Regions from separate parts of the Marinobacter sp. L-80 genome, predicted to be linked through region 1. Evidence: predicted binding sites of a transcription regulator. Region 1 holds the regulator's gene; each other region holds the start of a gene.
The links. Region 1 encodes FliA, which starts transcription of late flagellar genes. Its sites were predicted from a motif close to CTAAAGTTTNNNNNNNNNNNGCCGNTAA; they were not measured.

Region 1 (7,072 bases):
GGCCCCTGAGGCCGGTGCTGGCGAAGTTCGCCAGCTACGGGGTAGAGCGGCTCCATGTGCTCTCGTACCAGGAAATTCCGGATAACAAACAGATTACGATCGTGGCGTCCGTTGGCCAGTAACGGCGCGGATGACAGAGCGGACAGCGCCGGCACGGCGTTGCCGGTGGAGGAAGAGGCATCATGAAAGTAAAACGGTTTTTTGCTCAGACCATGGCCGAGGCGCTCAAGCAGGTCAGTGAACAGATGGGGCCGGACGCCGTGATCCTTTCCAATCGTCGGGTCGACGGCGGTGTCGAAATTGTGACGGCGCTGGATTATGACGAGAATATGGCGCGCCAGCGACTGGGCAACCAGGCAGAAGAAGCCACCAACGGGTCCCGCTTGGCCGAGATGCAGGCCGACCAGCACAGGCGTCTTGAGGACGAGCTGAGCCGGTCCCGGGACCGCATCCGTGAAGTACGGGAAAAGCGGGCATCGCAGGGCGCGAGCTACGCCGGTTCGTTCGCTGCCATTCAGGAAGAGGTGAGCGGTGGTTTTGGTGATATTGAACTTCTGCCACAGGCGCCGAGGGAAGCCTATTCTGATGAGCTGGCGCAGATGCGGGCCGAGATCAGCTCGCTCAAAGACATGATGCAGGGCCATCGGCCGCAACAGGAGCCGGAGGTTTCTGCGACCACCGCCGTGCAGCAGAGGCTTGCCGAGCGCTTGCAGGAGTTCGGCCTCGGCAGTGATCTGGCGGGGTCAATTTCCCGTCGTCACAAGGCGGGGCGCCTGGAAGACGGTTGGAAGCAGTCCCTGAAAATGCTGTGTACCGGGGTTCGGACCTCCCGCATGGAGTGGCTGGATGAGGGCGGCGCCTACGCGTTGGTGGGTCCGACAGGGTCCGGGAAAACCACCACCATTGGCAAGCTGGCCGCGCGCTACGTGCTCAAACACGGTTCCGACTCGGTGGCACTGGTGACCACGGATCGCTATCGGGTGGCGGCGCACGAGCAGTTATTCGTGTTCGGTCGGATCCTGAATGTGCCGGTTCGGGTCGTGGATGAGAGCCACAGTCTGGACGATATTCTGGACGAGCTGTCAGACCGTCATCTGGTGCTGATTGATACCGCCGGACTGACCAGTGCGGACAAAGGCTATCAGGAACAGCTGGCCGAACTGGCTCGCAGCCATCACAATATCAAAACCCATCTGGTGGTCTCGGCAACCAGTCAGCCTCGCATCATGAAATCCGTGTGGCATTGCTATAAGATGGCAAATCTTGCGGGCTGTGTGATGACCAAAATCGACGAGGCCCTGACGCTGGGCGAGTCTCTCGGGTTTGTGATGGAAACCGGTCTGCCGGTAGCCTATTACACAGACGGCCAGAAGATTCCTGAAGACCTGCACCACGCAGAAGCCGTTCCGCTGGTGCGGTTGGCCGTGGATCGGCTGAAAACACTCCAGCAACAGCAAGCGGTCGCAGAGGGCCTGAAAGAGCACGCCTGAGACCGGACAGATTGACAACAGGCGTCGGAGACAAAGCCGGCGAAACGTGGCGAGAGACCAAAAACAGTATGAGCAGAGCACATCCGGTACAGGTGATTGCAGTTTCCGGCGGAAAGGGTGGTGTCGGCAAGAGTAACGTGTCGGTGAACCTCGGAATTGCCCTGGCGCAGAAAGGCCTGAGAGTGGTGCTGCTCGACGCCGATCTGGGGCTGGCCAATATCGACGTCTTGCTGGGCATCACTGCCAATCGCAACCTCCAGGATGTTCTGGCCGGCGATTGTGATCTGAAGGACGTTCTGGTGAATGGACCCGGTGGCATCAAGATTGTCCCCGCCTCTTCCGGTACCCAACGAATGACCCAGCTCAGCCCCATGGAACATGCCGGGCTGATTAATGCGTTCAGCGAACTGGGTGATCAGATCGATGTCCTGATCGTTGATACCGCCGCCGGGATTTCCGAGTCAGTGGTCAGTTTTCTGAGAGCGTCTCAGGAGCTGCTGCTGGTTGTCTGCGACGAGCCGACCTCGATCACCGATGCCTATGCCCTGATCAAGCTGATGAACCGTGATTATGGAACCAACCGCTTCCGTATTCTTGCCAATCAGGTTCGGAATGAGCAGGAAGGCCGGCATCTGTTTGAAAAACTGACCCGGGTCACCGAGCGCTTCCTCGATGTGGCACTACAATACGTAGGAATAGTTCCCTACGATGAGGCCGTGAAGAAAGCGGTTCAGCGGCAGCGTGCGGTGCTGGACGCCTATCCCAGGGCGAAAGCTTCACTGGCCATCAAGGCGCTGGCGGACAAGGTAGATAGCTGGCCGTTGCCGTCCTCGCCCCGTGGGCATCTGGAATTTTTTGTGGAGCGGCTCGTCGAAGTCTGAATCGGATCCAGTCAAACAAAAAACCGGATACATGACATTGGCGAAAAACCTCGGAATCTATAACCAGTCAAGTGCGCAGAAGCCGGCTCAGCTCATTGAGCAGCACGCGCCGCTGGTCAAGAAAATTGCCCTTCACCTGATGGCTCGCCTGCCGGCGTCCGTCCAGCTTGAAGACCTGATGCAGGCCGGCATGATCGGTCTGCTCGAGGCCGCCCAGCGTTACAGTTCTACCAAAGGTGCTACCTTCGAGACTTACGCCGGTATCCGTATTCGCGGCGCCATGGTGGACGAAATCCGCAAGGGTGACTGGGTCCCCCGTTCCGTGCATCGCAACGCCCGTCGCATTTCCCAGGCCATCAAGGCCGTTGAAGATAGACTTGGCCGCGAAGCCCACGACCAGGAAGTGGCCGAAGAGCTGGGTATGGGGCTGCCCGAATACCACTCCTACCTTTCCGGTTCCAACAGCGGTCGACTTTTTAGCCTCGACGAGCTCAATGAATCCGGAGAGCTGCCGATAGAACAGACAGAGACGCAGGATAATCCCCTTGAGGGGTTGTCCTCCGATGCCTTCCGGCGGAGCCTCGCTGAGGCGATTGAAGACCTGCCGGAGCGGGAAAAGCTGGTGTTGAGCCTTTACTACCAGGAAGAACTGAACCTCAAGGAGATTGGCGCGGTGCTCGGCGTCAGTGAGAGCAGGGTAAGCCAGATTCACAGCCAGGCAGCCCTGCGCCTTCGGGGACGGCTCTCGGATTGGCGTCAGGAATCGGACAACTGACCGCGTTCAGTCTGTGTCGCCAACGAGGTAGTCTGTAGTTTTTGGTAACCGATGCTTTACAACCGAAGCAAAGGTCCGACAATAAGCGGTTAAAACAGCGGCCTGCTAGACTTTGAACGCAAAGGTCAAACGAATTCCGGGTGTTACTAACTGGAGGTCCCATTGGACAAAAACATGAAAATCCTCATTGTGGACGACTTCTCCACAATGCGACGGATCATCAAGAACCTGCTGCGTGATCTTGGCTTCACCAACACCGATGAAGCTGACGACGGCAACACGGCACTGCCAATGCTCAAAAGCGGCAAATACGATTTTCTGGTGACCGACTGGAACATGCCTGGCATGTCAGGCTTCGACCTGCTCAAGGCCGTTCGGGCGGACGAGAATCTGAAAACCCTGCCGGTATTGATGGTAACTGCTGAGGCCAAGCGCGACCAGATCGTTGCCGCTGCCCAGGCAGGCGTAAACGGGTATGTGGTCAAGCCGTTCACCGCTGCCGTGCTCAAGGAAAAGATTGAGAAAATCTTTGAAAGAATCCAGTAACCAGAGGTCGGATGGCTCTCATGAGCGATAGCAAAAAGAACCATCGGGGCCTTGAACCGGAGGTGACGGAAAAGCTCCAGCGGCAGGCAGCGGAACTGGCCGAGAGTGTTGATGCGGGTGATTATGCCAAAGCCATGACCCTGATCAATGAACTCAGCGAAGTCAGGGATCAGGGTCTGTACCGTGAGGTAGGGCGGCTGACGCGGAGCCTGCACGAAGCAATCCGGAACTTCCAGATTGATCCCCGTAACGCCGAGCAACAGGAAGCACTGTCAAAGATGACAGATGCCTCTGATCGTCTCGAATACGTTGTGCAGATGACCGGTGAAGCAGCCAACCGGACCATGGACCTGGTTGAGGAAACCATGCCGGTGGCCAATGCCCTCAGAGACGAGGCCGCCGCGTTGCGTGATGAGTGGCAGCGCCTGCGTCGCCGGGAAATGCAGCCGGCTGAGTTTCGCGAGCTGTACGGCCGGATTGATCGCTTTTTTGTCAGCATGGCAACCGATGCCGACACCATGTACAGCAACCTGTCGGAAATCCTGCTGGCTCAGGATTATCAGGATCTGACAGGTCAGGTCATCCAGAAGGTCACCGCCCTTGTGAAAGAGGTTGAGGAGCAGATGCTCAGCCTGGTGGTGATGGCCAGTCATGTGGACCAGCTCACGGGCACGGTGCACCAGATTGAAGAAAAAGAAGAGTCTGCAGAGAAGGGCGTCGGGCCCCAGATCAAGGCCGATGAGCGTGAAGATGTAGTTTCGGGGCAGGACGACGTAGACGACCTGTTGTCCAGTCTCGGTTTCTGAATAATGAGGGTAACGCATGGCGTTTGATGCTGATGAAGAGATTTTGCAGGACTTCCTCGTAGAAGCCGGCGAGATCCTCGAAAAGCTGTCAGAGCAGTTGGTAGATCTTGAGCGACATCCTGACGACAGTGATCTGCTCAACGCCATCTTCCGTGGTTTCCATACCGTGAAAGGCGGAGCCGGCTTCCTTCAGCTTGAAGCGCTGGTGAACTGCTGCCATTCCGCGGAAAACGTTTTCGACATCTTGCGTAATCACAAGCGCAAGGTGGATTCCGAACTGATGGACGTGGTTCTAGAAGCACTCGACTACGTCAATGCCATGTTTGAGCAGGTCCGCAATCATGAGGAGCTGACACCGGCTCCGGACGAACTTATTGCCCGTCTGGATGCCCTGGCCCAGCCTGAAGGCGAGGGGGCACCGGCCGCTGCCGCTCAACCTGAGCAGGAAGAGAGCGAACCGGCAGAAGACGGTGGCGACATCACCGACGACGAGTTCGAACAGCTTCTGGACGCACTGCAGGACGAGAAATCAGCGGAGGTTTCCTCGGCTTCGAGCGCCGGATCGGCCGGCGGTGACCAGGAAAGTTCTGGAGACGACGAAATAACCGACGACGAATTCGAAGCGCTACTGGACCAACTGCACGGAAAAGGTCAGTTTGCCGGTGCGCCAGCTGGCGAGGAAGAGGCTTCTGGTAAAGAAGAAAAGCCGGCTGCCAAGGCCGGATCTGCTGGCGGCGACGACCTGATCACCGACGACGAATTCGAGAAACTGCTGGACGATCTTCACGGCAAGGGCGGAAGCCCGACCGCGGGCGGAGAGCCTTCAGCCTCGAAAGAGCCTGCAGCTCCAAAACAGCCCTCAGCGCCGAAACAGCCTGCATCTTCAAAAGAGCCGGCTTCACCGAAAGCAAACACGTCAAAGCCCGAAAAATCGAAGCCGGCCGAGAAGCCGGAGGCCAAAGGCGCTGCCGCACCGGCGATGCCTGCTCGCGAGAATGCCCCGGCCGCGGAAACGACGGTTCGTGTCGACACCAAGCGGCTCGATGACATCATGAATATGGTGGGTGAGCTGGTGCTGGTGCGTAACCGCTTGCAGCGTCTGGGTGCTGAAAGTGAAGACGAACACATGCACAAGGCGGTATCCAACCTGGATGTGGTTACGACTGATCTCCAGTCCGCCGTCATGCAGACCCGCATGCAGCCGATCAAAAAGGTGTTCGGCAGGTTCCCCCGCGTTGTGCGCGATCTCGCCAGAAACCTCAAGAAAGAGGTGAACCTGGTGATGCATGGCGAGGAAACCGATCTGGACAAGAACCTGGTTGAAGCGCTGTCTGATCCGCTGGTTCACCTGGTGCGGAATTCGGTGGACCACGGGATCGAGGCTCCGGAAGTCCGCGAGAAGGCCGGGAAGCCACGCCAGGGCACGGTTACCCTCTCTGCCGAGCAGGAGGGAGACCATATTCTGCTGTTTATCGAGGATGACGGCGCGGGCATGGATCCGGAAGTCCTGCGCCGCAAAGCAGTCGAAAAGGGTATCTACGACCAGGACGCCGCGGACCGGCTGACCAATTCGGAGTGTTACAACCTTATTTTTGCCGCCGGATTCTCCACCAAGGAGCAGATTTCGGATGTGTCCGGACGTGGCGTCGGCATGGATGTGGTGAAAACCAAGATTGGCCAGCTCAATGGCCAGTTGAGCATCGAATCCGAGCTGGGCAAGGGCTCTCGCATTGTCATCAAGGTTCCGCTGACGCTCGCCATCATGCCCACCCTGATGATCATGCTGGGCGATCAATCCTTTGCGTTGCCGCTGGTCAACGTGGTCGAGATTTTCCATCTGGACCTGACCAAGACCAACATCGTCGATGGGCGCGAGTGCATTGTGGTTCGGGATAAAGTCTTCCCGCTATTCCATATCAAGCGCTGGCTGGTTCGTGGCGGTGCTGGCCAGGAGGTGCCCGATAACGCCCATGTTGTCATTGTGGCCATGGGTACCAAGCAGGTCGGGTTCGTGGTCGACCAGCTGGTTGGTCAGGAAGAAGTGGTTATCAAGCCCCTTGGGCGAGCGCTCCAGGGTACGCCAGGCATGGCCGGTGCCACTATTACCGGCGATGGCCGGATTGCACTCATTATTGATGTGCCAAGCCTGTTGCAACATTACGGTTGAGCCGGGCCTTCCGGCGCTTTTTGCCAGAGAAGGCCGAAGAACGATGGATTGGGTAGGAGAAGTGGATGACAGTTTCTGTCCTGGTCGTTGACGATTCAGGGTTTTTTCGCAAGCGGCTGACGGAAATCCTGACCAGCTCCGGCCAGATCAAAGTGGTAGGTGCTGCGACCAATGGTCGGGAAGGCGTTGAGCTGGCCGAGAAACTGCGTCCCGACGTGATTACCATGGATTATGAGATGCCCGTGATGGATGGCATCTCTGCCGTGCGCGAAATCATGCGCAAACATCCGATACCGGTGCTCATGTTCTCATCGCTCACCTATGAGGGCGCCCGGGTCACACTGGATGCGCTCGAGGCCGGCGCCGTTGATTTTCTGCCCAAGAATTTCGAAGAAATTGCCCGGGAC
Region 2 (7,072 bases), on a different contig from region 1:
GATGAGACTCGCTCAAACCCCTGGCTGGCTGAATTGCAACAGGAAATGTTCATCGAGGTTAACCCACGCGATGCCAACAACCTGAACATCCGTGACGGCAATGATGTCTGGGTTTCCGGCCCCGAAGGCGCGCGGATCAAGGTCAAGGCCATGGTGACCGAACGTGTCGGAGAGGGGGTGGCCTTCATGCCATTCCACTTTGGCGGGCACTATCAAGGCAAGGACCTGAGGGACAAGTATCCCAAGGGCGCAGACCCCATCGTTCTGGGCGAATCCACCAACACGGTTCAAACATACGGGTATGACTCGGTCACGCAGATGCAAGAGACCAAAGCCACCCTGTGTTCGATTATGCCGGCATAACAAGAGGTGTAAATCATGGCACTTGAGGGAAAAGCACGCGCAAAATTCCTGGTCGATGCCGAACGCTGCATCGAATGTAATGCTTGCGTAACGGCCTGTAAGAATGAGAATGAAGTCCCCTGGGGTATCAACCGCCGGCGCGTGGTGACCATCGGAGATGGTAAGCCTGGCGAACGCTCGATCTCGGTAGCTTGCATGCACTGTTCAGACGCGCCTTGTATGGCCGTTTGCCCTGTGGATGTCTTCTACCAGACCGAAGACGGTATCGTGTTGCACTCCAAGGATCTGTGTATTGGTTGTGGGTATTGTTTTTATGCCTGCCCCTTCGGTGCGCCTCAGTTCCCCCAGGCGGGCAACTTTGGCAGCCGGGGCAAGATGGACAAATGCACGTTCTGTGCAGGCGGCCCTGAAGAAGACAATTCAACAGCTGAGTTCACCAAGTACGGCCGCAACCGCATTGCCGAGGGCAAGCTGCCAATCTGTGCCGAAATGTGCTCGACCAAAGCGCTGCTGGCCGGTGATGGCAGCGAGGTGGCAGACATCTATCGCCAGCGTGTGGTGAGCCGTGGTTTCGGTTCCGGCGCCTGGGGATGGGGCACGGCCTATGGGAAGAAGGTCCCTTAAGCCCGCCATGAGTTTCGGGGCCCCCCGGGCCCCGCAAAACTCATGGCGGCAACGAACTCTTCTTCTTGATTCTTTTGGGGTGCTCGCATGAAGCGTAAGTTGTTAGGTGCTGTCGTCCTTGCACTGGCGACACTGGTGTTTAATCCTGTCTGGGCGCAAGAGGCCCCCGCGGTTGATCGCACGTCTACCGGGGGTGCTCAAACCCTGGAAGACATCCTGGCTCGTCAAAAACAGTTGGAAATTGACGAGTCTTTTCGCTCGGAAAACCTGGGTAATCCTGCCAATGCGGCACCGATCAGTGGTCGACTCGGCACCCTGGGAGGGCGCTCGGATTCCGACATCTATCGTGCCATTCGATACAACAAGATTGACCCCAGTACCCAGGCCCGGGGGCCTGCCGCTGACGTCCTGATCCAGGACGGAGGCATACCCTGGTACAAGTTACGAGAGGGGCCGGTCATCACTTACGGTGGCAGTGCAATCCTGGCTATCATTGCGCTACTGGCAGTGTTCTATTTTGTGCGCGGAAGAATCAAAATCACAGGCGGCCCTGCGGGCACCACGGTTGAACGATTCAAAGCCATCGAACGATTTGGTCACTGGCTGTTGGCGGGCTCGTTTGTCGCATTAGCTATAACGGGGTTAATCACCTTGATGGGTCGCAGTTTCCTCATTCCGGTTATGGGGCCCGAGGCCTTTGCCACTCTGGCTGCCGGCTCCAAATGGCTTCACAACAACATTGCGTGGGCCTTTATGTTGGGGCTGGTGATGACCTTCTTCATGTGGGTGGCGCACAACATCCCCAACAAGCTCGATTGGCAGTGGCTCAAAGTGGGCGGCGGCATCTTCACCAACGCCCATCCGTCAGCGAGGAAGTTCAACGCCGGTCAGAAAATTGTTTTCTGGACCGTGATGTTGCTGGGTTTTTCAGTCTCGTTGTCGGGCCTGTCATTGTTGTTTCCGTTTGAAATTCCAATGTTTGCCAAGACGTTTGGCGTCGTGAACACTGTTTTGGGAACGGATTTGCCGACAGTGCTGACGCCGCACGAAGAGATGCAGTATGCCAACATCTGGCACTCTATCGTGGCGTTTGTGATGATGCTGGCCATCATTGCCCACATCTACATCGGCTCGGTCGGCATGGAAGGTGCCTTCGACGCTATGGGTAACGGCCAGGTTGATCTCGAATGGGCTCGTCAACACCACGATCTGTGGGTCGCTGAGGTTGAAGCCAAACAAGGCAAAGGAGGTTCGTCGTGAAGGTAATGATTTCGGCTTTTATCGCGGCCCTGCTCATTGCCACGGCTGCACCAATGGTGCTGAACCAATTTGGCTGGTCGTCGGCGGAACAAACCAGCGCAGAGAGCGTTCGCCTTGACTGATCAGTCCGAGGTATACCAGATCGACGCCGTCGGTCTGGTATGTCCTCTCCCCATCCTGCGCTTCAAAAAACGGACCAAAGACCTGCCCGGCGGAACACTGGTCGATTTCCTGGCGGATGACCCCACCGGCCGAAAGGACCTTCAGGCCCTCTGTGATATCACCGGCCACCGGATTGAATGGACCAGAGAAGAAGAAGCTGGCGTCACTCGTTACCGCATTTCCCTGGCATAAAACGGCATCGAAATCGTCAATCTTTTCCTACACTTCACCACGCCCTCTTGGAAAATCAGGCGCCAACCCCCTATCTTAAATTAGGACTCCTAATAATTGGAATTCCGATGAGTTCAGACCCACTGTGGGAAATGATGATGCCTGAAAATGTCGAGGGACTGGCCCGGTCGATTCCTGGTGCTGCGGAAACCATGACCTTCTGGAGGCACGAGTGGCGGATCAAGTCAGCATCCGGTGTTGTGAAATGACTGAGTGGTACCGGCACTCCCAAACAGCGTGAAAACGGAGACATATGCTGGAATAGCGTGATCATTGATGTAACACGGGAACGTCAGATCCATAGCAAGCAAACCACCGTAAGCCTACCCTCATTTCTATTTAATACAGACTAAAAGGCCAAACAATGAGCGACAACAGTCGACCGGTAATTCTGACTGCCCGGCAAATAAGATTCCTGCAGGACCTGATCCTCGAAAAGCAGTACCAGCTTGCCGCTCAGCAGTCAGAGAATCAGCAGAGCACTGATTACAGTCAACTCAGCGAGCAGATGAGCCACACAACAGATCTGCTGATGCAGCTGACCGACGCATTGCCGGAAGATTGCGCAATTCCCCTCCAGGAAACTCCGGAAATCCCGGCGAGCACCTGCCCCTAGTGACCACCTCGTGGATGCTTGCGGGCTTCCAGGTTACCCAGCGACATTTTCACGTCTCGATCCGAAAGTTCTGGAAGATCGTCAAAATTCGAAACTCGCGGAAATTTCGAATCGATCACAGTCGCCAGCGTATCGTCGATGCACAGGGTGTCTGCCACGGCCTGATGACAACCGGGCATCAGGATTGCCCTGATCTCGCCGATTTCTCTTGTTCCCGTCTCAACGTCTCCGGAGCGACTGGCGCTGATCACGGTGAGCTTTTCGGCCCAATCCACAGCGCGGCCATCAACAGGTTTCGCCTCAATCCGCTCACAGGCTGTCAGGGTTGCTTCAAGCAACGTTCGGAAGTTAGCTGATTCAGCCAGCCGCTCGGCCTTTTCGCGAGCACTGCGATCTTCGTCAGGCACCAATAGTATGTAGGGCGTATTATCAACAAAGACACCCCAGTAGTCGGCCGCAATGGCTTCGGGTTTCGGGTAATAAACCCCAGCGGTCAGGGTCGAATGCTTTTTCCTTCTAGCCAGGAAGGCGCCTTTTTTTTCACAATCCAATTCTTTGCCTCGGTCTTTTCCGGTTTTCACTTCTTGCACGGGTCGTCCAGCAATGGCCATTGAACGATAGGCTCGAGCCCCATCGGTGGATCATTTCGTGGACGCAGAAATATGGTGATTGCAAGAAGGTTTTACAAATCCGCAGCCAGGCCTGTGCCTGCCGAGCGACATTTCCGCTCTTTTGGCAGCACATATGCGTCGTAATCTCTGGAATGATTCACGAATGACGCAATAATGATTAAGGAAGCATCGATCCCGGCCGATATAAAAAAAGATCGCAGTAATTTGCGTGCTCCAATAGTCCGTAAAGCTTATAGATTCTGGGGAATCAGCATGTCTATCAGAAAACTGTTCATCGTCTCGATTGCCGCTGTTCTGCTGGTCATCGCAATACTCGCAAGCGTTGTGATCGCTTTAAACACGCAGAAAACGATCACGGCAGATGTCGCTGAAAGGCAGAGTGATCTTGTCGAGGAGATCACCGGAATGCTCTCCATCACCGACGAGCTCATGTCAAAACGGGTGAAGAATTCGCTGAATCTGCTCATTGAACGCGGCCAGCAACTCGGAGCCGCCAGGATCCAGGGAACCGAACCGGTCGCAGGCAAACCCGTTCCGGCACTGTTTCTCGGCGACACCATGATCAACAACAACTTTGACCTGGTGGATGGCATAACCGGGATCATGGACGGCACAGCCACTCTATTCGTCAGGGATGGACAGGACTTTGTCAGGGTTTCCACAAACGTAAAGAAAGACGATGGATCCCGTGCCATCGGCACCAAACTGAATATGGCGGGCGCGGCCGGGCAGGCCATTAGCCGGGGCGAAGCCTACTTCGGACAGGTCGATATTCTCGGCAATCCCTACCTCACCGCTTACAGCCCTATCCGTAACGCCTCAAACCAGATTATCGGCATCTGGTATGTGGGCTATTCAGCGGACCTTGAAGAACTTGAAGCGGACATCACCTCATCCAGCCTGCTGGAAAGAGGATTTCTCGCCCTGGTGGACGACAAGAATCGACTGCGCATGCACTCCAGCTCCATTGAGTCCGATCCACTGCAAAACCTGCTGGAATCTGAGCCGGAAGACTGGAACCTTGCACGTACTGCGTTCGATGCCTGGGGGTACCAGATTATCACCGGCTACTCGGAAGACGAAGTGGCAGCCATGGTTCGCAATCAGACCATCAAGACGGTCATGGCAATTCTGATCGGCGGACTGGTGCTGATCGGCTGCCTGAGTGCCCTGGCACAACTGGTTGTGGCTCGACCTCTCCAAAAAATGATCGATGCCATCAACGACATTGCCAGCGGCGAAGGCGACCTGACGGTGAGGTTCAATGCAACCGGCAAGAGCGAATTGGACGTCATGGCCCAAGGCTTCGATCGCTTGCTAGACCGGTTACAAACTACAATTTCAGAAACCAAAAGATCCTCGGAAAGCCTGCTTGAGGCCTCGTCGAGTCTAAGGGGCATAGCATCAGACTCCGCCACCGTCGTCTCGCAACAAACCGAGGAGACCGAGCAGGTTGCAACCGCCATGAATGAGATGACAGCAACCGCTCAAACTGTTGCCGAAAGCGCCTCCAGGGCTGAAAACATTGCCAAAGAGGCGGATGGTCTGGCCGAAAGTGGCCAATCGCTCATTGCCAAAACCACGGCGAAAATACAGAGCCAGCTCGACAACAACCAGAGCTCAGTGCAAACCAGTGCTTCGCTGAGAGCTGCATCGGATAACATCGGCAATATTCTTTCCGTCATAGAAAACATTTCGGAACAGACTAATCTCCTGGCGCTTAATGCAGCGATTGAGGCAGCGCGAGCCGGAGAACACGGCAGAGGTTTTGCGGTGGTGTCAGACGAAGTCAGAAACCTGGCCCGTCGGACCCAGGAGTCCATCAAAGAGATCCAGGACCAGATCAATCACCTGCAGGAAGGCGTTGCCGGTGTCACCGACGTTATTGAGGTGGGCAGTCAGCTAGCAACTGAAACCAACGACATGATCCGCGAAACCGGCAACGCGATCGAGGCACTGCGCGAGGGCGTTCGAACCATTCGGGACACCAACATTGAAATGGCAAGCGCCGCCGAGCAGCAGAGCCAGGTTTCTGAGGACATCAACCAGCGCCTTGAGCACATTCGGCAAATGGCTGGTAGCAGCCAGGAGAACGCCGCATCAACCAATGAGGCGGCAGAAACGTTGAAGCAACTAGCGGAAAAACTGAAGTCTCAATTGGACTCTTACAGGACCTGACCCAGTTTCCATACCCGGCAATCATTCTTAAATAACGAACGAATCGATCGGATATATATATTTTTGTTCACAGCAAAAGCCTCGGATACTACGCGTATTAAATACTCCTGATTCCGAGGCCCTCGCATGTTCGATGTTCAGGCGATCGAATCCTTGTTCTCACTGCTGGTACCGCTGCTTTTCGGTGCCGGAGCAGTCGCGACCGGATTGGCAACCAACCAGAGCAACCTTCTCGCACGGTCATTGACCTTCAAGCTTGCCTTTGTATCGGCTTTGGCCGCCGCAATCGGAAGTTGGTGGTGGCCGGTCGATGGCGTCTGGTTCAGTCACGCGCCTCTGGCCTCAATCATGTTGCTGCTTATCACTTTGCTGGGAATGGTGCTGGGACGCTTCTCGGAGAGGTATCTTGCGGGGGATCCCGGCCAGCGCCGATTTATGATCTGGCTTCAGGTGATCCTCGCCAGCGTTGCCATGATCGCCATCACCAATCATTTGCTGGTGTTCCTCGTCAGTTGGATTGCCATCAGCGTAAGCCTGCACCAGTTGCTGATGTTCTTTCCTGATCGCCCGCGCGCCGCCCTGGCCGCGCACAAAAAATTCATCTTTGCGCGAATTGCGGAGTTCTGCCTGGCACTGGCGTTCCTTCTGCTTTATGTCCAGTACGACACGCCCTTTATTGATCGGATTCTGGTCCAGGTATCCGGTGCAACAGAGGTGCCCGCCGGCGCCCAGATCGCTGCGGTTTTGATGGCCGTGGCTGCTTTGCTCAAATGCGCACAGATGCCGTTCCACGGTTGGCTGATTCAGGTGGTGGAATCACCCACGCCGGTTTCTGCCCTGCTTCACGCTGGCGTTGTGAACCTTGGCGGTTTCCTGATGATTCTGATGGCACCGCTTATTTCAGAAGTAAGCGCCGCCCAGTGGCTGCTGCTTGCAGTGGCAGGGCCCACGGCGGTGTTTGCCAGCCTTGTTATGATGACCCGTATTTCCATCAAGGTAAGACTGG
Region 3 (7,072 bases), on a different contig from region 1:
CCGGTGAGGGCGAATATGTCGTCGGCGTAGCCGAGGATCAGCCGGCCGTAGTCTGTGAGGATCAGCTTGCGCCTTTCCCGGGAGAACAGGCGCCCACCCACTGAGGCTTCAAACGTGGCAAGCTGGCCACTGAGGGTCTGCGGCGCCAGTTCCAGGACTTCACTGGCTCGGGCGATCGAACCTTCCCGGCTGATCACCCAGAAATAGTAGAGATGGCGGAGGTTAAGCTGTTCCATTCCTTTGCCCTGCCCCCGATTCAGGATGGCCGCGGAATTTTGAGGATTTCACCGAAGGTGACGTATTCGCTTCCCCCGAGACGGCCGATCGGATCAATCGCAGCGCCATTGAAGGTCAGGCGATTCTTGTCATCGTAACGAGCTGCATCATCAGATACCCATACCCGGGTGACTTTTCCGAATACCAGTGACTGGGGCCCGGCACCGATTTCCTTGATGTCGTAGAGCTCGCAGGCAAAAGCCACGTGGCAGTCCTTGAGCCGAGGCAGGCTCGAGCCTTCAAAATCCAACAGCTCCAGATCAAGATTTTTCAGTTCGGATTCGCCATGGGGCAAGGTTCGCGAGGATTCTGTGACCGCCGCGGCGAGATCCCGGTGGGCGATGTGAATGACAAAATTCTTTCTCGCTTCAATGTTTACCCGGGTGTCTTTCGAAACGCCCTCCGCCGGTTTTTTACCAACGGAAATCATCAGCAACGGGGGATTGCTGGTGATCGGCGTAAAGAACGAGAACGGCGCCAGATTGTAGTCGCCATCCGGATTTTCACTCAGCACCCAGGCAACTGGCCTCGGAATCACTGTCTGGGTAAGGATGTGGTAGGCATCTTTCGGATCCATACCCTCGAAATCTATAAGCATTAGTCTCTCCCGTTAACGGCGGGCTCGGGCGCTCGGTCCCGCAACAGCCACAACGTCATCAACAACCCGTGAAGTATCAGGAAGGGCACTGCAACCATGACCAGGCCGCCCCAGCCGAGCCAGCTCAGAATGGCACCTGCAGACAGCGCGGCGGTAGCCTGGGAACCAAAGACCATGATGTCGTTCAGGCCCTGGACACGGAAGCGTTCTGCATCCCGGTAACCTCGGGGCAAAAGCGTTGTACCGCCAACAAACAGGAAATTCCAACCGATACCGAGCAACAACAGGGCGGAAAGGTAATGGTGAAAACTCACGCCACTGGCGGCCAGAGCAATGCAACCCAGATACGCCAGCAATCCCGCAGCCATCATCAGCGGTATGCCAATAACGCGGGTCAGCCAGCCGCTGATCAGCGACGGCAGGTACATGGCCATGATGTGGAGCTGGATGACGCGCTTGGCATCGTCCAGGTCATGCCCCGCCATCTCGGTCATGCTCAATGGCGTTGCCGTCATAATGAAACTCATGACCGCATAGCCAATGGCAGCAGCACTAATGGCGGCCCAGACCAGTGAATTCGACAGAATTTCCCGCAGCGGGCGTCCACCCCCTGGCCGTGATTCCTGTACCCGTTCCGCGCCCGCCCGATAGCCGGCGCCAAGGATCAACAGCGCCGCGCCCTGCACCACCGCCAGCGCAACCCAGCTGATCAGAAACGGATACTGCTCCGCGGCGCCGCTACCCAGGGCGGCCACTTCCGGCCCTAGCCAGGCCGCCACCAGGCCTCCCAGGAGCACACGAGCGGCGGCAGAGCCAGCCATCCCCGGTGCCACGGACTCCATGGCTGCAAACCGGTATTGGTGAACGACAGCAAGGCCGGTACCACCTACGACAGCCGCCAGACACAACAAAGAAAACAGACCGGTCCAGGACGCCGCCGCCCCCATCAGCCCCGCCACGATACCCATGATCGCGCCAAGCAGCATCACACGCTTGCGCCCGATGCGCTCCATCAACCAGGTGGCCGGTTTGATGGCGAGCACGGTGCCAACCACCACCAGACCCACCGGAAGCGTTGCGTATTCAGGGGCCGGAGCGAGCATTCGGCCCTGGATGCTGCCGATAAAAACGATGAAGGGCGCTGTGCACATGGCCAGCGCCTGGGCGGCAACCAGGACCCAGACATTGAGGGGCATGGACTACTTTTTCCTGTAGATGATTCCGGGATGGCACTGCACCATCTCGTAGAGATGGGGCAAACCGTTCAACGACTCGGAGGCACCCAGAACCAGATAGCCGCCCGGATTCAGGGTGGCGTGCATGCGGGTAAGAATGTCCTTTTTCAGATCCGCAGAGAAATAGATCAGAACATTCCGGCACATCACGATATCAAACTTACCGAGCATGTAACGCTCCAGCAAGTTCAATTCCTTGAACTCCACCATGCTCTTGATCTGCGGCTTGATCTGCCAGCCACCATTGAGGGACGGGGTAAAAAACTGCTTTTGTCGCTCCGGTGAAAGGCCCCGGCCAATGGCAATCATCTCGTACTCGCCCTTGCGGGCGACTTCGAGAACGCTTTTGGAGATATCAGTGGCAGTAATTTTCACATCGCGAAGCTTGCCGGGCCTTGCCCGCCGGAACTCCTCCACGATCATGGCGATGGAGTATGGTTCCTGGCCGGTTGAACAGGCCGCCGACCAGATCCGAAGAGGCTGGCCCGAACTGCGTTCAGCGAATTCAGGAAGCAGCTTTTCCTGAAGTATCCGGAAAGGATGATTGTCACGGAACCACAGCGTCTCATTGGTTGTCATCGCATCGATGACCACTTCCTTTAGGCCGCCCCGGCCGGGACGCTTGAGGCGCTCAAGGAGTTCACCCAGGGTGCTCAGGCTGTTCTCTTCGAGAATCCTGCGCAACCTGCTTTTTACCAGGTACTGTTTGTTCTCGCCCAGTAAAATCCCACAGGCATCCTGCAGGAACGATTTGAAGGCTTCATATTCCTGTGGCGTTATTTCCGCTTTCATTGGGTCTCTGTTCTGAGTGAATCTTTGAGCGGCTCCATCAACCCTGGTCGATGATTTCCATCACCCGCTCTGCCAGTTCGTCCGGACTGAACTTTGCCATAAAGTCGTCGGCCCCGACCTTTTTCACCATGGCCTGGTTGAACACACCGCTGAGTGAGGTGTGGAGCATAACAAACATATCTGCCAGGGCCGGGTCACTTTTCACCTTGGTAACCAGGGTATAGCCATCCATTTCCGGCATCTCGACATCGGAGATGATCAATGAGAAGTGATCTTTGGCCCGCGAACCGTCCGCCGTTATTTCTTTCAGATATTCGAATGCTTGCTTGCCGTCATTTTTCAGCACCACTTCCATGCCGATTGCGGTGAGACACCGCTGTATCTGGCGCCGGGCCACGGACGAATCATCCACCACCAACACGGGTAGATGTCCGGGCACGCGCTCCGCGCTCTTACTCAGGACGGCTTCGGTCACGTCCTCCGCAAGCGGAGAAACTTCTGAAAGAATCTTCTCCACATCAATGATTTCAATAAGCTTATCATCTATTTTCGTGACAGCGGTTAGATAGACATCCCTGCCGGCACCTTTGGGTGGCGGCAGGATTTCTTCCCAGTTCATGTTCATGATTCGCTCGACACCGCTCACCAGGAAACCCTGCGTTTTGCGATTGTATTCAGTGATGATGACGAAACTGGTGGAGAGCTCTTCTTGCGGGATACCGGGCAGACCGATTGCCATGCTCAGATCGATAATGGGGATAGTCTCGCCCCGGCTATGGGCTACGCCTCGAACGACCGGGCGGCTGTTGGGCAGGGAGAACAGCTTCGGACACTGCAGAACCTCTTTCACCTTGAACACGTTGATCCCGTAGATCTGACGCCCCCTGAGACGGAATAGAAGCAGCTCGAGGCGGTTCTTTCCGACCATCTGAGTGCGCTGGTTGACACTGTCCAAAACCCCTGCCATTTCGATTCTCCTGGCTTGCCGGAATTACAACGGCATATATCTTGCTGTTCACTGAATAATAGCCTGATCGACGGAAACCCGTCATATCAGGGGTGGGTCAGCCCATTTAACGGCCACTTTTACCGAATCCTTAGCCTGATTCGGGCTTTTCTGCCCTGTTGTTGACAGCATAGGACAAACTGATACGTATGCGCATCACGAATTTCGCCCTACTACTGCTAATGTCTGGCCTGAGCACGCCGCTCCTTGCTGGAACGACGGCCGAACAGATTCAGAAAGCGACCCTGGCGTTTCTGGACAGCTTTGCGTCTGAACAGGCCGAGCATGGCTACACCGTTTCCTTCGAACCCGGTTCCATCGACAGCCGCCTCGCTCTCGCCGAGTGCGAAAAGCCTTTGAGTGTAGAGTTCAGCGGGGATCCATGGAAAAGCACCAGCCCGTCGTTGCAGGTAGCCTGCGAAGGAACCCGTCCATGGCGAATGTTTGTCACCGCTTCAGTCTCTATCCATGGGCCAGCCCTGGTGGCAGCGAGGCCACTCACACGTGGAGAGCGAATAACCGAAGGGCTGCTTGCGAAACAGTCTGTTGAAATCAATTCATCCAGACGTGGCGTGATTACGGACTCGAAGCAGGCAATTGGCATGGAAGTGCGGCGCGCAGTGAATGCCGGCTCGCTCGTTACACCAGACATGCTTTCGGCCCCGAATGCGGTCGAACGGGGCGATCATGTTATCATCACCGCCAAAACCGGTGGATTTTCAGTACGTTCCCGGGGCAAAGCCCTGGCAAGCGCCAGCGTTGGCGAACAGGTTCTGGTTGAGAACCTGCGCTCATCGCGCACGATAAGAGCCAGCGTTGTCGCGCCGGGCCACGTGGAAATTCCGATGTGAGCCGCGTGCGGCAGAGGCTTGCCGGAGCGGCAAGTGAATGCCGCAAAACCGGTCGTAAACGCAGATGAAAAAAAGTGCTAAAAGTACTAAAGGTTTTCGCGGCGCCGCCGTTAAGAAGACATAAACTCGAGTAAGCGCCGCATTCGTGGCGCGACAGGCAAGCAGGTACAGATATGTCAGTTGACTTAAATGGAATTGGCCCCGGCCAGGTCAACACCCAGAGAACCACGGCCGACAAAAGCTCCGGCGCACAGAATACCCAGCCGGCATCCAACGAACAGGCGAAGACACAGGCCCAGGGGGCCCGTGGTGAGAACGTCAGCCTGAGCAATCAGGCCAAGAACCTGAAGCAGCTCGAACAAAAGCTGGGCGATTATCCGGATATGGATGACGACCGCATCGAGCAGATTCGTTCCGCCCTTGAAAATGGCACGTACAAGATTGACGCCGAGAAGCTGGCCCAGAAAATGCTTGAGATGGATGAAAGCATTTTCGGGTGAGTAGACCATGGCCGCAATTGATGATTTGAAGACCCTTCTTTCCCAGGATATCAGCCAGCTTGAAACACTGGCTGACGTTCTTGGCAAGGAAAAGACCTGCCTTGCGAATTCCGACCTCCGCCAGCTGGACGCCCTGACCAGAGAAAAGAACGATCTCCTCGGTGCAGTCCGCGAACGCGCCAAACAGAAAATCCGAACGCTCGTACAAATGGGATATCGCCCCGAAGGTGGCGAGCCTTCCCGCTTTATTCGCAGCGCCGGATTCTCGGATCTCTTCGAACTCTGGCAGGAAGCGGACCAGAAGCTGCGAACCTGTCAGACGCTGAACCAGACCAATGGTCGCGTGATCAGCCACTTGCAAAAGCGTTTGTCGAGACTCACCGATATTTTTCGCGGCGCCACCGGCCAGCAAAAGCTGTACGGTGCACAGGGTCAGCAGACCACGGTATCAAGCAGCACGGTGCTCGCCAGCGCCTGAGCCCGGACGCATGGCTCTGCCGAGCCATGCTTTCCACTTCATCGGGTGTAGATGGTCATCTGGGAGTCGGGATGAAACCGGATGTCGTGAATGCTCACGTTGCCCATTGAAGCTCCCTGGCCTCCCGTAACCCGTATATTGTCCATCCGGATTTCCTCGATGCGCTCAGGGAACGCCAGCATCAGGGCGCCATCTTCTCTTACCCGATAACGTGGCTCCCCTTCACGATAGTGCACGCCGGAAATGCTGAGATCTGAATCCAGAAAGTTCAGAACCGGCACGAAGATATTGGCGGAAAGCTTGAGACCTTCAATAACATCTGCGGATGCCTCGGTGCCTTGCTCCCCATTTCCTGCGGGGTTCTCCGCCATATTGCTGACAATACCAATGCGCTGCAGCAGGGTCGGATCGCCCTGACCCGAAATCGCCGCCAGCTCGGCTTCACTCATGAGGGCAAGATTGCCTCTCTCATAAAGTTCGCCGGCTTCCAGCGTTGCCTGTGACGCCTCGGCCGAATTGCTGGCCGCAAAGGTTACCAGGGGCTGGAATGGCAGCGTGACCGCTGTTACCAGGGCGGCAGCGTTGCGATAGCGGGACTGGTGCTTGAGGACACGATGCAGCTCCTTCTCGCTGATCCAGCCCGCCTGGATAAATACCTCACCCAGGCGCTGTCCGGTTTCGCGCTGAAGCCTGAGGCCTTCGTTGACCTGCCCCTCAGACAGATACCCACGATTGATAAGCAATCGCCCGAGGCGTGATTTCTCTTCAAATCCCTGACGGATTCTCACCCAGTGTCTCCTTTTAAACAGTGAAAACCGTACAACCCGGCCCGGCCAGTGTGATCCATGACTTCCGATATCGGGAAGGTTAGCCGATCACACAACGATGTGCGTGGATGCAGTGCCCGTTTTACCATCACCATCTGGTAAGATCTGGCACCTGATAACAGAATTCGCCGAATTGTCGCAGGAAACACACCTGCTAATAACACGGAGAACGGCTGCAAATGACAAACATGGTAAAACCCCTGAAAACTGTGACTCCCGTATTGCTTATGGCGTTCGCCCTGCTCATGCCGACTGCCGCGGTGCAGGCGCAAACCAATGAGCAGCCGGCCAGTGATCCACTTCCAAAGGTCCGCATGGTGACCAGTGAAGGCGCTATCGAGCTTCAGCTTCGCCCGGATGTTGCGCCCGAAACGGTCGACAATTTCCTGCAGTACGCCGAAGACGGTTTTTTCGACGGCACCATCTTCCATCGGGTTATACCCGGGTTCATGATCCAGGGCGGCGGTTTCACCCGGGATCTCTCCCGCAAGTCCACTCGGGCCCCTATC

Region 2: AC13E3_RS12140 (methyl-accepting chemotaxis protein) is a predicted target of FliA. The motif match lies at 4,046-4,073, and genes of this name have one in related genera.
Region 3: flgM (flagellar biosynthesis anti-sigma factor FlgM) is a predicted target of FliA. The motif match lies at 4,845-4,872, and genes of this name have one in related genera.

The regions. Positions count from the first base shown of each region.
Region 1 is NZ_JBSXOI010000077.1:332,313-339,384, reverse strand. It holds gene flhA (flagellar biosynthesis protein FlhA) at 1-122, shown strand, start outside; gene flhF (flagellar biosynthesis GTPase FlhF) at 183-1,490, shown strand; gene AC13E3_RS21105 (MinD/ParA family protein) at 1,559-2,371, shown strand; gene AC13E3_RS21100 (RNA polymerase sigma factor FliA) at 2,403-3,146, shown strand; gene cheY (chemotaxis response regulator CheY) at 3,309-3,692, shown strand; gene AC13E3_RS21090 (protein phosphatase CheZ) at 3,713-4,498, shown strand; gene AC13E3_RS21085 (chemotaxis protein CheA) at 4,515-6,665, shown strand; gene AC13E3_RS21080 (protein-glutamate methylesterase/protein-glutamine glutaminase) at 6,731-7,072, shown strand, end outside.
Region 2 is NZ_JBSXOI010000067.1:262,939-270,010, reverse strand. It holds gene AC13E3_RS12180 (formate dehydrogenase subunit alpha) at 1-363, shown strand, start outside; gene fdh3B (formate dehydrogenase FDH3 subunit beta) at 379-987, shown strand; gene AC13E3_RS12170 (formate dehydrogenase subunit gamma) at 1,075-2,247, shown strand; gene AC13E3_RS12165 (hypothetical protein) at 2,244-2,369, shown strand; gene AC13E3_RS12160 (sulfurtransferase TusA family protein) at 2,362-2,601, shown strand; gene AC13E3_RS12155 (hypothetical protein) at 2,709-2,849, shown strand; gene AC13E3_RS12150 (hypothetical protein) at 3,005-3,256, shown strand; gene AC13E3_RS12145 (hypothetical protein) at 3,253-3,846, opposite strand; gene AC13E3_RS12140 (methyl-accepting chemotaxis protein) at 4,141-6,066, shown strand; gene AC13E3_RS12135 (NADH-quinone oxidoreductase subunit L) at 6,193-7,072, shown strand, end outside.
Region 3 is NZ_JBSXOI010000066.1:105,898-112,969, reverse strand. It holds gene AC13E3_RS10900 (LysR family transcriptional regulator) at 1-236, opposite strand, end outside; gene AC13E3_RS10895 (flavin reductase family protein) at 257-874, opposite strand; gene AC13E3_RS10890 (MFS transporter) at 874-2,070, opposite strand; gene AC13E3_RS10885 (CheR family methyltransferase) at 2,074-2,901, opposite strand; gene AC13E3_RS10880 (chemotaxis protein CheV) at 2,939-3,868, opposite strand; gene flgA (flagellar basal body P-ring formation chaperone FlgA) at 4,057-4,758, shown strand; gene flgM (flagellar biosynthesis anti-sigma factor FlgM) at 4,932-5,258, shown strand; gene AC13E3_RS10865 (flagella synthesis protein FlgN) at 5,266-5,736, shown strand; gene AC13E3_RS10860 (cyclic di-GMP-binding domain-containing protein, MshE-related) at 5,775-6,524, opposite strand; gene AC13E3_RS10855 (peptidylprolyl isomerase) at 6,752-7,072, shown strand, end outside.